2 regions of the Pantoea brenneri genome follow, and region 2 is predicted to be linked to the other one. Evidence: predicted binding sites of a transcription regulator. Region 2 holds the regulator's gene; the other holds the start of a gene.
What was found. Region 2 encodes CRP, which controls carbon source genes, mostly activating them, when cyclic AMP is high. Its sites were predicted from a motif close to ATGTGANNNNNNTCACAT; they were not measured.
Positions count from the first base shown of each region.

Region 1: AABB92_RS13885 (YjcB family protein) is a predicted target of CRP. The motif match lies at 4,644-4,661, and genes of this name have one in related genera.

Region 1 is NZ_JBCGBG010000003.1:54,121-62,089, forward strand. It holds gene AABB92_RS13865 (DMT family transporter) at 1-103, shown strand, start outside; gene AABB92_RS13870 (transposase) at 1,028-1,423, opposite strand; gene AABB92_RS13875 (oligosaccharide flippase family protein) at 1,949-3,205, shown strand; gene AABB92_RS13880 (ATP-grasp fold amidoligase family protein) at 3,214-4,164, shown strand; gene AABB92_RS13885 (YjcB family protein) at 4,257-4,538, opposite strand; gene soxS (superoxide response transcriptional regulator SoxS) at 4,792-5,217, opposite strand; gene soxR (redox-sensitive transcriptional activator SoxR) at 5,318-5,803, shown strand; gene AABB92_RS13900 (glutathione S-transferase family protein) at 5,843-6,508, shown strand; gene AABB92_RS13905 (NCS2 family permease) at 6,870-7,969, shown strand, end outside.
Region 2 is NZ_JBCGBG010000005.1:16,605-24,573, reverse strand. It holds gene argD (bifunctional acetylornithine/succinyldiaminopimelate transaminase) at 1-517, shown strand, start outside; gene AABB92_RS17515 (YccS/YhfK family putative transporter) at 519-2,594, opposite strand; gene crp (cAMP-activated global transcriptional regulator CRP) at 2,652-3,284, opposite strand; gene AABB92_RS17505 (OsmC family protein) at 3,587-3,991, shown strand; gene AABB92_RS17500 (phosphoribulokinase) at 4,576-5,445, opposite strand; gene AABB92_RS17495 (YheU family protein) at 5,507-5,725, opposite strand; gene AABB92_RS17490 (hydrolase) at 5,730-6,746, opposite strand; gene AABB92_RS17485 (LysE family translocator) at 6,807-7,409, shown strand; gene AABB92_RS17480 (LacI family DNA-binding transcriptional regulator) at 7,411-7,969, opposite strand, start outside.

The sequences.
Region 1 (7,969 bases), on a different contig from region 2:
GCCGCCGCTGCTGACCGTGGCCGGCATTGTTTTTCTGATGGCTGGCGTGCTGTGGGCGATGCGGATAAAACCGCAACCGCTGGTGGTGGCGATCAACGAGTAACGCTGCCAGTGGATAATCTTTGTTCTGTCGCGCGGTCAGCCGTCCGCGCGGCTTTTTAAGATTAAGTCGCATTCCGATTTGAACGATTTTGCATCCATATTCGCTACGTAATCGATTTCATACCTCACATCCGGCCGGACAGGCCGCTTCATCTTCACGCCATTGACGACAAGCCCAGGCTAAAAAACAGCCAGCACAGGTCAGAATCAGATCCTTTTTGATGTGTAACGCCCGGGCAGTGGTTGAAATTCATCCATTAATGAGACGAATTTCGGCCAGATAATGGCGATTAAGTGATTAACGACCTGCTGCTATTGCCTTCCGGACCTGAAGAACGGCGACTAAAAACCACTATTAACTTCATTCATTGATAAAAGAGTAAGAGAATTCCGCCGCTGCGTTTTTATTTAAAGATTAACGTCCGGCATCATTGATGCGCACTAAGGATGCAAAATGAGTAGGTACATAACGTTAGTGATAAGCAGTAATAAACTATTTATCCTGGATTAATCCTGGAGAAAGTTTTGCCGAATGACACTACTCGCGAATTAAAGCGTAACCGCAAAAATGGGGATTAGATCCATCATTAACTTAAAGGCGCGTAGGTTATTTTAAAAGCGATGTTTAAGCCGGCTTAACGGAAATAATGCAATTCAGTTCCGATGATTAGCCGAGCTTAACGAAGAAACACGAGACCCCAATCCCGCCGAAACGGGATTGGGAGAGGGGAAAGGTGCGTAGAATGCGAGACTTTTGCTGTTGTGAATCAATTTTACCGCAAAAAAAGAAGCTTAGCCGTGAAGCCATTCATTAGTTATAAATGGAGCGGAAAAGGGTGCCGCAATTGTCCTGTTAAATGATCTTCATCTCTTCTGGTAAGAACAAATCTCAGCGTTAAGTCTAAAAAGCGCGGTAGCATTGGGTTTAGCGATTCTCTGTGCCGGACGGATAATGATATACACTGCGGCTGATATCTAATAAACGACAGCTGCGACGGGTGCCGATGTCGAAGGTGCTCTGCAGGAAGTCGACCGCCTGACGTTTTTCATTCGTAGTAAAGAAGTTCTTCAGAACGCTTTGCAGCATCTCCTTATCAGAGTTCAGGGTTTGCAGTTCACGGGTAAGGTTCTGCAGTTTTTCCTCCAGCTCTTTGATTTTTCTGCCTTCTTCGGAAGACAGCCCAGAAAACTTCTTCTTCCAGCTGTAGAAAGTTGCTTCAGAGATACCCAGCTCTTCGCAAATCTCTCTGACTTTAACGCCCGATTCAGAAGCTTTAATGGCATTTGTGATTTGATCTTCGCTGTATCGTGACTTTCTCATAAATGCTCTTACCTTTCTTATCGATTAATGGATGAGAATGACTTTAATAATTCCTGGCACTGTAAGTTTCTATTAATGCAGTATTAAAGTGTGCGTATTGAATTGCGAAGGTTAAATTAAGATATTTAGAATAAATATCATCATGGGATAAATCTTATTTTATTCCGATCCGAGGGGCGCGCCTTCCTGGAGGCGGTTTTTTGTTATAAATTCATCGCATCCCAAATACGAAAAAATTCTACGTACGTTGGATATTTAGCATAACCGACTTGATTAATTTAGCGGTTATGACTCATGAAGATTGCACTATTTTCAGGCTGAAATCGTTTCCAACCGAACCGATTCGCGCCAAATATAATAAGAATTGTCCTGAATTTATTCTCCGGATCATGATGTGATTCTCAATTTTCGGACCAGCTTGGTTTGAAGTCTTACATTTTCGCCAGGCCCACTGAGCGCTTATTAATTCGTTACAGGGATGTTGTACCGAAGCGGTTGTAGTTGAGTAATACTAAGGAAGAGTCGATGAAATTGAGCGTAATGTCTAATGCCGCCTGGATGATGTCTGAGAAGATCATCTCCGTGTTTGGCGTCATATTTGTGACTTCTTACGTGGCGAAATCCTTTGGCCCAACGGTGTTTGGCCAGATGGCGTTTTCAACCTCACTATTTGCGATGGTGCAAACCGTTGCAATCTTTGGCACCGAAACCATTCTGTTTAAGCGTGTCAGTAAAAATGCGTCGAAAGGCTTACGCCTGATGACCATCGCGCGTACCTTGCGCATGGTGCTTTTACTGCTCACCTCGGTGCCAGTCTTAATCTGGGTCTGGTACAACATGCAGGAAAATTTCCTGGCATTTGCACTGGCCTCATTTGTTGCCTCGGTTTTTGTCACCCAGGATACGTTCAGCGTTTACAACAATGCGCGTCTTGCCTCGCGTCTGAATACCATCGCCAATGCGGTCGGCATGCTGCTGAGTTTCGCTATCAGCTTCACCATCGCCTGGCTGCGGTTGAATCCGCTGTGGCTGACGCTGTCGATTGTGGCGGTGACGCTGGTGCCTTACCTGATCAAGCGGCACAACTTTTATCAGGAACACCAGGATCAGATGCCGCCGCGTGAAAAGCGGACTGCCTATCTGCGTTACCTGATGTATGCCGGTCTGCCGCTGGCGATCTCCAGCATCTTTATTTCTGTCCAGGTCAAAGCGGCGCAGATGTTCCTGGCGGGTACCGCCCCGGCGCGCGACCTCGGCCTGTTTGCCGCGGCTAATACCATTTCTGCCTCGTGGATTTTTATCCCGGTGGCGCTGATTACCTCATGCTTCACTGAAATCTTCAGAGAGCGTGGCGAGGTGGCCATCAAGCTGGCGGCCCGGCTCAATGGTTACGTTATGGGTGTTTCATTGCTGATGCTGCTGGTCATCTCGTTATTCGGCGAGCAGATCATTATCGCGTTGTATGGTCCGGAATTTACACAGTCAGGAAGTCTCATAACGTTGCTGTCGATAGCGACCAGCTTTTCGGCAATGGGGACAGTAGCTTATCGCTACATGGTTAAGGAGGGAGGGTTTAACTATCTGCTGAAGAAAATCATTTGTCTGATGGTCATCAGTTTGCCGCTCTCATGGTGGTTGATTCAGGGCCACGGCATCATGGGAGCCGCGTGGAGCGTTTTCCTTTCAGAGCTTTTGTCCCTGACCGTCATGAATTACTTCTTTAAAAACGGCGTCATTCAAAAGATTCAAGTTTCCTCACTCAACTACAAAACCTACAAATGAGGTCCGATATGCTCAAGTTGAAAGAAGAACTCAGAAGAAGTGTGCAGTACTTTATTAAGAAGATGCCCTGGGCGTACCAGGACCGCATCTACTACTTCCACAAGTTCAGAAAGCTGCCCAATCTGCGTCAGCCAAAAGTGTTCAACGAAAAGGTGTTGTACCGTAAATTTGTCTATGGCGATTACCAGAACTATGGCCGCCTGTCGGACAAATATTCGGTGCGTGAATTTATTGCCGAAAAAATCGGTAATGAATACCTGATTCCGCTGGTACACGAAACCACTGACCCGACCACGCTGAACAGCTTACCGTGCTGGAAAGGGACGGTGATTAAGCCGAACCACGCCTCCAACATGGTGGAGATTCTGCTGGAAGAGCCAGACGCGCTGCGCAAACAGCAGATTATTCACGACTGCTACCGCTGGCTGAAGACCGACTTCGCTAACGAAGCACGTGAGATCCACTATCGCTACATCAAGCCGCGCATCCTGGTGGAGAAATACATCGGTGATGGCAAAAGCGCGCCGATTGATTACAAGTTCCACATGTTCAACAAGCGTGATGGCAAGTTCGAATATGTGCTGCAGGTGATCTACAACCGCTGCCAGCCGCTGCTGTCGATGAACTTCTACGTGAATAACCTCAACGAGGCGTTTCACAAGATTCGCGATACCGGTCTGGATGTCTCGCCGATTCTGCCGTCACTGCAACATGCGCTCGATCTGAGCAAAAAGCTGGCCAGTGATTTCGATTACGTGCGGGTCGATTGGTATATCCATGAAGAACAGATCTATTTCGGTGAACTCACTTTCACGCCGGGTGCAGGCCTGGTGACCGGATTGGATCGGGGTTTAAACCAGATGATGGGAGATATGTGGATTCAGGACCGCCGCGGAACGCAGAGACCGGGCGTCACAGTGCAGGATGTTAATATCCCTGCCATGTTGAAGAAAGTTTAAGCACACACAGCAATGTAAAAAACCCCGCCTGGCGGGGTTTTTTATTGGCAAAAATCAGGCTATCAACGCGACAGTCTCAGCGTATCACTCGATCAGGGCATCGGCCATTCAGCAGGCGCCTGACTCATCACGTCGATAAAGGCGTGCTTAGAGATTTCCATGAAGTTGTGCACGTTTTCCATGCTCAGGGTAATTCCCATCAGACCGGTAACGAACCAGCAGGTCATGCCTAAACCAATCCCGCCACACATGAATGCCATCACATGATGACTATCCTGACGCAATTTGGTTTTCAGGGTGCTGGCGAAAAACATCATTACTGCGCTCAACAATTCCCAACGCATAACAAGCAGACTGGTGGTTAACGTAGCCATCGGCCGGACCTCAATATCAGTAAGTATTCCTGACAATTTGCGGACATCACCGGCGGCGGAAAAGCGTGTCAGGAAGTGCTTTAGCGCCGTCAACCCAGGTTCATAGTGTGACTTGGGTCACATTATATCACCCGATTTGAAATTTTGAACAAAATTTGACACTGGTATGGCAGGAAATTGTTGCAGATATGAACAGCGGGAAGGGCAAATCAGAGAGGCGATCAGGCACGCCCGAAGACGGGCGTCCTGACAGTTAACGGACCGGGCAGCACTCGCCGGTGGTGCGCTGGGTAAAGCTGGCCATGCTGTCATTGCAGCCGAAGCTCAGCAGGCGAGGGCGCTGAATCGCCTGACGGCGCATGGTGTGACGGTAGGCGGTAGGGGTTTGCGAGAACTGGCGGCGAAACACCCGCGAGAAGGTCTGCTGCGAGTCATAGCCGTACTGCATCGCGATATCAAACACCGGGCGCTGGGTCTGAGACAGCGCTTCGGCTGCCAGCGTCAGGCGGCGTTCACGGATATAGCCGCCAAGCGTCTGTTTGGTGACGGTACGGAACATCCGCTGCAGGTGCCATTTCGAATAACCCGATTTTGCTGCCACTTCATCAATGGACAAACTTTTGTCCAGATTCTGGTCAATCCAGTGCGTCAGGGAATGAATGATCTCTTCTTGCATCATGGCCTCATCCTTCTGGTGCTTAATAAGCGGTAATGGGAGTTTAGTCGTTTTGATGGGAAGCGAGTATAATTCCTCAAGTTAACTTGAGGTAAAGAGCCAGATGAAAAAAGATCGCAACTACCCCAAACCGGTATTAACGCCGGGCGAAGTGGCGCGCCGCAGCGGCGTCGCGGTGTCAGCGCTGCACTTCTATGAAACCAAAGGGCTGATATTCAGTACCCGTAACGGCGGTAATCAGCGGCGTTACAGCCGTGATGTGCTGCGACGCGTGGCTATCATCAAAATTGCGCAACGCATCGGTATTCCGCTGGCGACCGTCAGCGACAGCCTTGAGCATATTCCGGCCAATAAGCGGATGTCGGCCCCGGAGTGGGACGCCCTGACTCAGCACTGGCGCGAAGAGCTGGATAAGCGCATCGAAACCCTGACCCGGCTGCGCAACGACCTTGATGGCTGTATCGGCTGCGGCTGTCTGTCGATGCGCGATTGTCCGCTGCGCAATCCGGGCGATCGGCTGGGTCAGCAAGGGTCAGGAGCGGTGCTGCTCGACCCGGAACAGGACGGTAACCATCCGGACGCGGAGTGACGTCTATACTGGTGGGAGGTCAACACACAGGGAATCATGATGATCACCGTTCACCATCTCGAGCAATCACGTTCACATCGGGTGCTATGGCTGCTGGAAGAGCTGGAAGTGCCGTATCAGATCAAACGTTATCAACGCGAGCCAACCATGCTGGCGCCCGAGGCGCTGAAAAAAGTGCATCCGCTGGGAAAATCACCGGTGATTACCGATGAAAACCGGGTGGTGGCGGAATCCGGGGCGATTCTCGAGTATCTGGAACAGAAATATGATCACGAATTCCGGCTGAAGCTGAGTGATGAAGAGTCGCTGTTGCAGTCGCGCTACTGGCTGCACTACGCCGAGGGTTCGCTGATGCCGCTGCTGGTGATGAAGCTGATCTTCGGACAGATGGGGAAAGCGCCGGTGCCCTGGCTGCTGCGCCCGGTTGGCGCGGCGTTTGGCAAAGGGGTGCAGAAGGCCTGGCTCGATAAACAGCTGCAACCGCATATGAAAATGATTGAGCAGCATCTGGCGGCTAATCCGTGGTTCGCGGGTCAGCGCTTCAGTATCGCCGACATTCAGATGAGCTTTCCGCTGCTGGCCCTGGCGCAACGTGTCGGGATGGAGCAGATGCCGGCCAGTCAGAAATGGCTGCAAACCGTTCAGCAGCGTGCTGCCTGGCAGCGGGCTATCGATCAGGGCGGCGAACTCTCTCTGCCAGGTTAATCCTCTCTCTGCTGGCGCACCGTTTTTTTTCGTGCGGCGCTGCCAGTTGTTCAGCGTTTAAAAATGTCTGTAACTTCAACGCCTCAGCCGATGCGGCCAGCCGCTGCCTGGCCGAAAACGGCGCTCACCACCTGATCTTTATGCTGATTAATGTCCTTCCGCCAGTTGAAAATGTGCCGGTAAACGCCGGATAATCGTTTGCCTTTTTATCTGGCGGTCCTTTGACTGCCAACTATCTGCGGCAAGGTAAACGTTTGCCTGGTGGAATTACTCCATCAATGCAGCCGGATTACCCGCTTATTTCAGGGACAGCGACGGTCGCAGAGCGATCCACACTACAAAAAATCTTTGAGGCTCAACTATGTCAATTGAATCACGCCCGGCCAGTGGAAAACTGGACGCCTGGTTCGCGATCTCGGCGCGCGGCAGCTGCGTGCGTCAGGAAATTCTGGCCGGACTGACTACCTTTCTGGCGATGGTCTATTCGGTCATTGTGGTACCGGGCATGCTCGGTAAAGCCGGTTTCCCGCCAACCGCGGTATTTGTCGCCACCTGCCTGGTAGCCAGTTTCGGCTCCATCCTGATGGGGCTGTGGGCCAATCTGCCGATGGCGATTGGCTGCGCCATTTCGCTGACCGCCTTTACCGCCTTTAGCCTGGTGCTGGGCCAGCACATCAGCGTACCGGTCGCGCTCGGTGCGGTATTCCTGATGGGGTTGCTGTTTACCCTGATCTCGGTGACCGGCATTCGGGCGTGGATCCTGCGCAACCTGCCAATGGGCGTGGCGCATGGCACCGGCGTCGGAATTGGATTGTTCCTGCTGCTGATCGCGGCGGATGGCGTCGGTCTGGTGGTAAAAAACCCGGCACCGGGTTTGCCGGTTGCGCTGGGTCAGTTTGCTACTTTCCCGGTGATCATGACGCTGCTGGGACTGGCGGCGATTTTTGGCCTGGAAAAACGGCGGGTACCGGGCGGCATTCTGATGACGATTATCGCCATTTCGCTGCTCGGGCTGATCTTCGATCCGGCGGTGAGCTACAAAGGATTGTTTGCTCTGCCGAGCCTGCGTGACGCCAGCGGTCAGTCGCTGGTGTTCAGCCTCGACATCATGGGCGCGTTGCAGCCGGTGGTGCTGCCGAGCGTGCTGGCACTGGTAATGACCGCAGTATTTGACGCCACCGGCACCATTCGCGCGGTGGCGGGGCAGGCCAATCTGCTGGATAAGCAGGGCCAGATTATCAATGGCGGTCGCGCCCTGACGACCGATTCGGTCAGCAGCCTGTTTGCGGGCCTGGTCGGCGCGTCACCTGCGGCGGTGTATATCGAGTCAGCGGCCGGTACTGCGGCGGGCGGAAAAACCGGCCTGACCGCCATCGTGGTCGGCCTGCTGTTTATGGTGATCCTGTTTATGTCACCGCTGGCCTGGCTGGTACCGGCTTACGCTACCGCACCCGCGCTGAT
Region 2 (7,969 bases):
CGGCAAGCTGTTTGCTTATGAGCACTATGGCGTGCAGCCCGATATTCTGACCTCGGCCAAAGCGCTGGGTGGCGGTTTCCCGGTCAGCGCCATGCTGACTACCCATGAGATCGCCTCCACCATGGCCCCTGGCGTGCACGGCACCACCTACGGCGGCAATCCGCTGGCCTGCGCCATTGCCGAGACCGCGCTGGATATCATCAATACCCCGGCAGTGCTGGAAGGCGTTGGCGTCCGGCGTCAGCAGTTTGTCAGCGCGCTGCAGGCGATTGATGCGAAGTACGATCTGTTCAGTGATATTCGCGGCAAAGGCCTGCTGATTGGCGCGGCGCTGAAGCCTCAGCATGCCGGCAAGGCGCGCGATATCCTCAATGCGGCAGCCGCTGAAGGGGTAATGGTGCTGGTGGCCGGCACGGACGTGATGCGTTTTGCACCTTCGCTGATCATCGAACCCGCCGACATCGAAGAGGGTATGCGCCGCTTCGCCACCGCCGTCGGCAAGGTGATTACCGGCTGATTTAGTTTTTGCGTAACCGTCTGCTCAGCCAGCGGCCATGTTGCGGTCGCTGGCTCCACGCCAGAGATGAAATGGTGTGCATCACGCTCAGATGATCCAGAATGCGGCGTACATGCTGTTCCACCACCGTGACCGGCCCTTCATTAATGTTTTCCAGCTCATCCAGCAGGTTAACCTGCGAACTGGCACCATCATATTCCAGTCGCTGCTGACAACGTTGCAGCGCAATTTCGCAGGACTGCAGATAACGCTCAGCTAACGTGGCGGTCAGCATGGTGTGTTCACGCGCCAGAATCGTCATTGCATTGATGTGCTCAACAATAAACTGGCTGTGGGTGACCCACAGACGCATATCCTTGAGGTACTGAGCGTTAAAAGCCGGTTCCTGCATCGCCTGGTTCAGGGAGTTAAACAGCGCATTGTGAGCCTGATTGACCCGTACCCGCTGATACGCCAGTTTCTCCGGTGACTGTTCCGCCCCCAGCAGCAGCCGTAGCGCATCCTGATAGGTTTCCAGCGCGTCATGGGCGTTTTGCCGCAATAAGCCACTCTGCCACTGCGGCCACAGCCACAACATTCCGCCAAAGGCGATCAGGCAACCCATCAGCGTATCCATCAGGCGCGGCAGCAGGAACTGCGCCCCATTCAGCGACAGCAACTGCAGCGAGTAAACCGCCGTCACCGTAAAGCCGATCATCGACCAGCCGTAAAACTGGCGGGTAAACCGGTAGCTGATAAAGGTGATCACCAGCATGATCAGCAGCACCAGCGACTCCGGCACCGCCAGGCGTAAGGTGGCAGCCGCAATCACCAGGCCGGCAAAGGTGCCCAGTGCCCGGTGCTGGATGCGAACGCGGGTGGCGCTGTAGCCGTTCTGGCTGACGAACATAATGGTCATCAGAATCCAGTACGGTTTAGGGATGTTGAAAAACAGCGCCAGTGCGCTGCCCAGCATCAGCATCACCGCAAAGCGCCCGGCAGTGCGCAGTGCCGACGAACGCCAGGACAGATAGCTGCGCAGCGCCGGCAGAAGCGGCAGACGGCGCTGACGATCGGCCATCAGGTCACGTTGATAGAGCGGTTTTTGGGTGCGCAGCACCCGCGCAATCCGATTGAAGTGGTAGAGACAGAAATTTCCCACCGGATTGTCAGGATGCTGGCGGGCGATTTTTTCCAGCGCGCTGAGCTGCTTCTCCATGCCAAAACGATCCGGCAACTGGTGATAGAGAATGTTATCCGCCAGCACCCGTAAGCGGGCCGAAATAGTCTGGGCGTTCCAGCGGATCACCGCTTCGGCATAGCTCTGCTCCACCAGTTTCTGCACCTCTTCCGGCTGATGCAGGCTGACCGAGATGTGCTCCTGCAGGTCCAGCGCCACCTGAAAGGCGCGGGTCAGCCGCTTATGGCTGTGATCCCGGCTGGCGGAAAGCATGTGCATCTGCTGGTAACAGGTGGTGATCATATCGACCACTTTTTGCTGACGCGCCAGCAGCGGCGGCAGGGCCTTTTCCGGATCGGTCAGCTGAGTCAGCAGGGTATATTTGGCGTCGCAATAGTTGGCCAGCTCACGGTAGATCAGGCTCAGGCTTTCACGCATCGGCTGCTCTTTCCACAGCCAGAACCAGAACCAGTTAAACAGCCCATACCATAGCGTGCCGCCGATATAGAGCAGCGGCGGCACATAGATCGGCATACGGCCAATCAGGCTCAGCGTGAAGATGGCGGCGATCAGGGTGCCGGGCAGCAGACGGCCGTGCAGCGGGCTGATTTCGCCGGTGACCCCCAGCAGCAACGGCAAGGCGAACAGAATCAGCGGCAGCGGAATGGCGTGCTGCGTCAGCCACTGAATCAGAAAGCTGCCGAGCGCAAACAGGCTGCCGCCGACAATCAGGCGTTTGAAGAAGCGTTTATGCGGGGTATCCAGACCGGCGATATTGCAACAGGCGGGAACTAACGAGAACAGCAGACCTTTTTGCAGGTCGCCAGCCAGCCAGCCCAGCGCCACTGGCAGACAGAGCACCAGGGTTTGCCGCAAGGCGTAATTGACTTCAGGATGGTAAATAATTCGACGCCACATCGGCCCAACACAAACAATAACGGCGCGATGTTGCCATCACGCCGTGGGTGACAGGAATTAGCGGGTGCCGTAAACGACGATGGTTTTGCCGTGTGCAGAGATCAGGTTCTGATCTTCCAGCATCTTCAAAATACGGCCCACGGTTTCACGTGAACAACCAACGATTTGGCCAATTTCCTGACGAGTAATTTTAATTTGCATGCCGTCGGGATGCGTCATGGCGTCTGGCTGCTTCGCCAGGTTAAGCAGAGTCTGAGCAATGCGTCCGGTCACATCGAGGAAAGCGAGATTACCCACTTTTTCCGACGTAACCTGCAGGCGACGCGCCATCTGCGACGACAGTCGCATCAGGATATCCGGGTTAACCTGGATCAGCTGACGGAATTTCTTGTAAGAAATCTCCGCCACTTCGCACGCGGTTTTGGCACGTACCCAGGCGCTGCGCTCCTGACCTTCTTCGAACAGGCCAAGCTCGCCAATGAAATCGCCCTGATTCAGGTAAGAAAGAATCATCTCTTTGCCTTCTTCATCTTTGATCAGAACCGCAACGGAACCTTTCACGATGTAGTAAAGCGTTTCAGCTTTTTCACCTTGGTGAATCAGCGTACTTTTGGATGGATACTTGTGAATATGGCAATGGGACAGGAACCATTCGAGTGTAGGGTCTGTTTGCGGTTTGCCGAGAACCATTCGCTATTATCCTCTGTTGTAATCGTGCCCAAAATACAGGGGGCAGTTTCCCTGTCAGGCGATGAAAGCTTCAAGCGTTTCCCTTACAGGAAATTATTCGGGCTGCATTCGGCGCAGTGCGCATCATTCTTCCCGGCTTCGCCATCGGGTGACGAAAAATATTTTCAGCACTGTTTGTAGCACAGCTTTTGCCGACTGTCTTCTGTTGTCTCGCTTCAGCTAACGGCGGATTTCTCTGGATTGCTGTTTACCAGGCGAAAGCGTACTCTGACGGCAAAACCGCATATTCTGGAGCGAAAATCATGCAGGCAAGAGTGAAATGGGTAGAAGGGCTGACATTCCTCGGTGAGTCGTCATCCGGACATCAGGTATTAATGGATGGCAATTCGGGTGATAAAGCGCCCAGCCCAATGGAGATGGTGCTGATGGCGGCGGGCGGATGCAGCGCCATCGACGTCGTTTCAATTCTGCAAAAAGGTCGCAACGATGTGGCTGATTGTGAAGTAAAACTGACCTCAGAACGTCGTGAAGAGGCGCCGCGAATCTTTACGCACATCAACCTGCACTTTATCGTGAGCGGCAAAGCGCTACAGGATAAGGCGGTCTCACGCGCGGTGGATCTTTCTGCTGAAAAATATTGCTCGGTCGCCATCATGCTGGGTAAAGGGGTTACCATCACCCACAGCTATGAAGTGATCGAACTGTAGTAGCCGCAAGGGTCATTGCAGACCTGCTAACTTCACTTCCAGTATCTGATGCAGGTTGCTTTAAGTCTGTGCCTGGGCAGGGAATCCGTTTTGATACTGTGCCTGCGCAGGGAACCGGGTCAGATCGGAAAGTCGTTTAAGCCAATCCCTGGCCGCTCGGCCCGCGCGATTACGCACCTCATCCCTGAGGCGCGCCCGTAGCCGGGCCAACGCTTTGCGTTGTTCAAAAACGCTCCCGGCGTTTTTATCCGGGCGGCGGGACGCTTTCCTCTTCTGACCCGGTTCCCAGCGTGTTGAACTTATCTATTGCTGCCAGATTCTTTCTGCCCAGGGGTTGTCTGTAGCGACCTTCCTGAAACCGGATGCGGTTGTCGAACGTGAAGCGAAGGGAGCATATGCCTGTAGCAAAGCATCGCGGGCCAGGGATGGCCCGTGCTGAGCCTGCCAGGGATAGCGGTTTTGCGTCTTTGCGAAAGGTGTATGCTCCCTGAAGCCTGCCCAGGGATAAGTCTTTAGCCGCAGGAAAGCCAGTTTTACTCTCTTTGTTAAAGACATCTGCTCTCAGAGCGGTTTTTGCTGGCCTCTTATTCTATCCGCTTGCCTTCCACCAGCCGCTTCACCAGCGGACCCATGATCAGCTCCATCGCCAGCCCCATTTTTCCGCCCGGTACCACCAGCGTATTGATATGCGAGATGAACGATCCCTGCAGCATCGCCAGCAGATAAGGGAAGTCGATATCGTCCAGCGCCTGGAAATGGATCACCACGAAGCTCTCATCCAATGACGGAATAGCGCGGGCGGCAAACGGATTTGAGGTATCGACCGTCGGCACTCGCTGGAAGTTAAGATGGGTGCGCGAGAACTGCGGCGTAATGAAGTTGATGTAATCCTCCATTGAGCGCACCACCGAATCCATTACCGCTTCACGCGAATGGCCGCGTTCGCTGGTGTCACGCACCAGCTTCTGAATCCACTCGAGGTTAACAATTGGCACCACGCCCACCAGCAGGTCGACATGCTCCGCTACGTTATGCTGGGCGGTCACCACGCCACCGTGCAGTCCTTCGTAAAACAAAATATCGGTGTTTTGCGGCAGCGGCTGCCACGGCGTAAAGGTGCCCGGCACCTGATTCCACGGTACCGCTTCGTCATAGGTGTGCAGGTATTTACGCGACTGGCCCTGGCCGTTGAGCCCATACTGCCTGAAGCTCTGCTCCAGCAGGCCAAAGTCATTGGCTTCCGGACCGAAATAGCTGACATGACGGCCCAAATCGCGCGCCTTGCGGATTGCCATATCCATTTCAGGCCGGGTGAAACGGTGGAAACTGTCGCCTTCCAGTTCGGCAGCGTGCAGATCGAGCTGCTGAAAGATTTTACGGAACGCGAGACTGGTGGTGGTGGTCCCCGCGCCGCTGGAACCGGTGACGGCGATTATCGGATGGCGTGCTGACATAAAAAAGCTCCCTGTGAAGTCGGGCCATGCGCATTGTTAACATGAATTGCCGCCGGCTGCATCAGCCGCGAAATTCTTTGCGCGGCATAATATTGACCGATTCATGCAGTTCCGACCACACCAGCACCACTTCGCCGGTTTCCAGCTGACGGCGCACGTCAGCCACTTTTTCGCTCAGGCTGCGTTCCTGCTCGCCGTAGTCGGTGCCTTCACGCAGTACGAAAGTTTCAATCAGATTTTCAAGCGTCTCAGGTGAGACCTGTTGCCAGGGAATAATCACAACGTTAGGTATCCAGAAAAGGGGCAATCCACTGGGGTATGCGCTGTTCAAGCCACATTTCGGGCTGGCGCAACGTCCCGCCGACAAAGCCAACGTGACCGCCGTGCGGCGTCAGTTGATAAGTAATAGTGGCAGATAATTGGCTGCTGTGCGGGATCACCTCATCACTCATGAACGGGTCATCTTTGGCATGAATGATCAGCAGCGGCTTATCGACCTGTTTCAGCCAGGGCAGGGCGCTGGCGCGCTGATAATAGTCAGCCGCATCGCTGAAACCGTGGGCGCGGGCGGTGATCGCGTCATCGAAGTCGCGTAGCCGGCGTAGCGCTTTAAGCTGCGTCAGATTCACCGGCAACGTTTCCGGCCAGGCGTGCAGTTTGCGCCGGGCGTTCTTCTTCAGCTGCGCCAGTAAATAGTATTGGTAAAAGCGCGAGAAGCCGCGCTCCAGTTTGACGCTGCACGGCTCCAGCAGCAGCGGCGCGGAGACGATGACGCCCGCGTTAACCGGCGCATCGGATCCCTGCTGACCCAGCAGGCAGCCCAGCATGTTACCGCCGAGCGAAAAACCCACCGCCACGGTCGGTACCCGACCCCAGCGGGTTTGCAGCCAGTGCAGAAAATAGCGTGCATCTTCGGTTTCACCGGAATGATAGATACGGTTCAGCCGGTTAGGTTCGCCGCTGCATCCGCGGAAGTGCATCACCACCGCCAGCCAGCCGCGTGCGCGGCAAATTTCCATCAGCCCGTGGATATAGGGGCTGTGGAAACTGCCTTCCAGTCCGTGAAACAGCACCACCCGGGGTTTGTGCTGTGCCAGATGCGGATCTTCACTCCAGGCGAGATCGACAAAATCGCCATCGGGCAGATCGAGACGCTGCCAGTGAGGATCGAGCTTGATCTGCCGCCGTAGCAGGCGTGGCAGTACCGTTTGCAGATGCGCATTGCGCATGCCGGCTAACGGCGTAAATTGATCCGTGTCGGGTGCGATTAATTTCATCGGGTAAAAGCTTGTCTGTTCCATATCGCGCTGTTAGCTTCGATAGGTTTTTTGCTTGCTGGGGGTGAGGAGCACCCGATTGCTATGGAACTGAGTCTTTTCTTGTCGATGTTAGGATTCCTTTGGGTCGCCGCGATCACGCCAGGCCCTAATAATATGTTACTTACTGCGGGCGGCGCCAATTTTGGCTTCCTGCGGACCATTCCTCTGATGATTGGCATCATGATCGGCATGCAGGTCATGCTGCTGATGGTGGCGTTTGGCGTCGGCGGACTGATCCTGCTCTATCCCTCACTGCATCTGGTGCTGAAAATCGCCGGTAGCCTCTACCTGCTGTGGCTGGCATGGAAAATTGCCACCGCCAGCTACGAAAAACTGGAAACCGATCAGGTGCCGGAGTCGCCCATGCCGTTCTGGCAGGGCGGATTACTGCAGCTGATCAATCCCAAAGCCTGGCTGATGGCGCTGGGCGCGGTCGCCAGCTTTAGCCTGGCTGGCGATGCCTATCGTCAATCGGTGATGGCGATCAGTCTCGGCATGTTTATCGTTAATCTGGTGTCCGGCCTGATCTGGATGGGATTCGGCGCAATGATTGGCCGCATTTTACGCAGCCGCCGCGCCTGGAAAATCTTTAATCTCGCCATGGGATTGCTGACGGCAGCCTGCGTGCTGTTGATCTGGCACTGAGTTAACTGGAGGCGCGTTCAACGCGCTTCCAGGGCAGGACTTCACGGATTACCGGCGCGTGCGGCTGACGGATTTTCTGCAACAACAGCTGCACGCTTCGCGCCCCGAGCTGATACATCGGTTGTTCGATGGTGGTCAGCGGCGGGTTAAGGCTGCCGGTAAATGGAATGCCGTCAAAACCCACTACCGCCAGATCTTCCGGCACGCGCAGCCCCGCTTGCAGCGCGGCATGAATCACCCCCACAGCCAGCACATCCGACACGGCAAAAATCGCATCCGGCGGTTGCGGCATCGCCAGTAATTGTTGTAGTGCCTGGCTGCCCGCTTCCGTGGAGATATCGCTGGCGTAGGCGACCCCTGACCACTGCAGTCCCAGCGCGTTTATCGCCTGCTGGTAGCCCTGTTCACGATGGTGCGAATAGAGGTAGCGCATATCCCCGTTAACCAGCCCGATGCGTTTGCGGCCTTTGCCGGCAAGGTAGTGGACGGTATCGCGTGCCGCGTCGAGATGATCGATGGTGACGGAAGAGGCCGGGATAGCCGGATCGAACTCCGAGCAC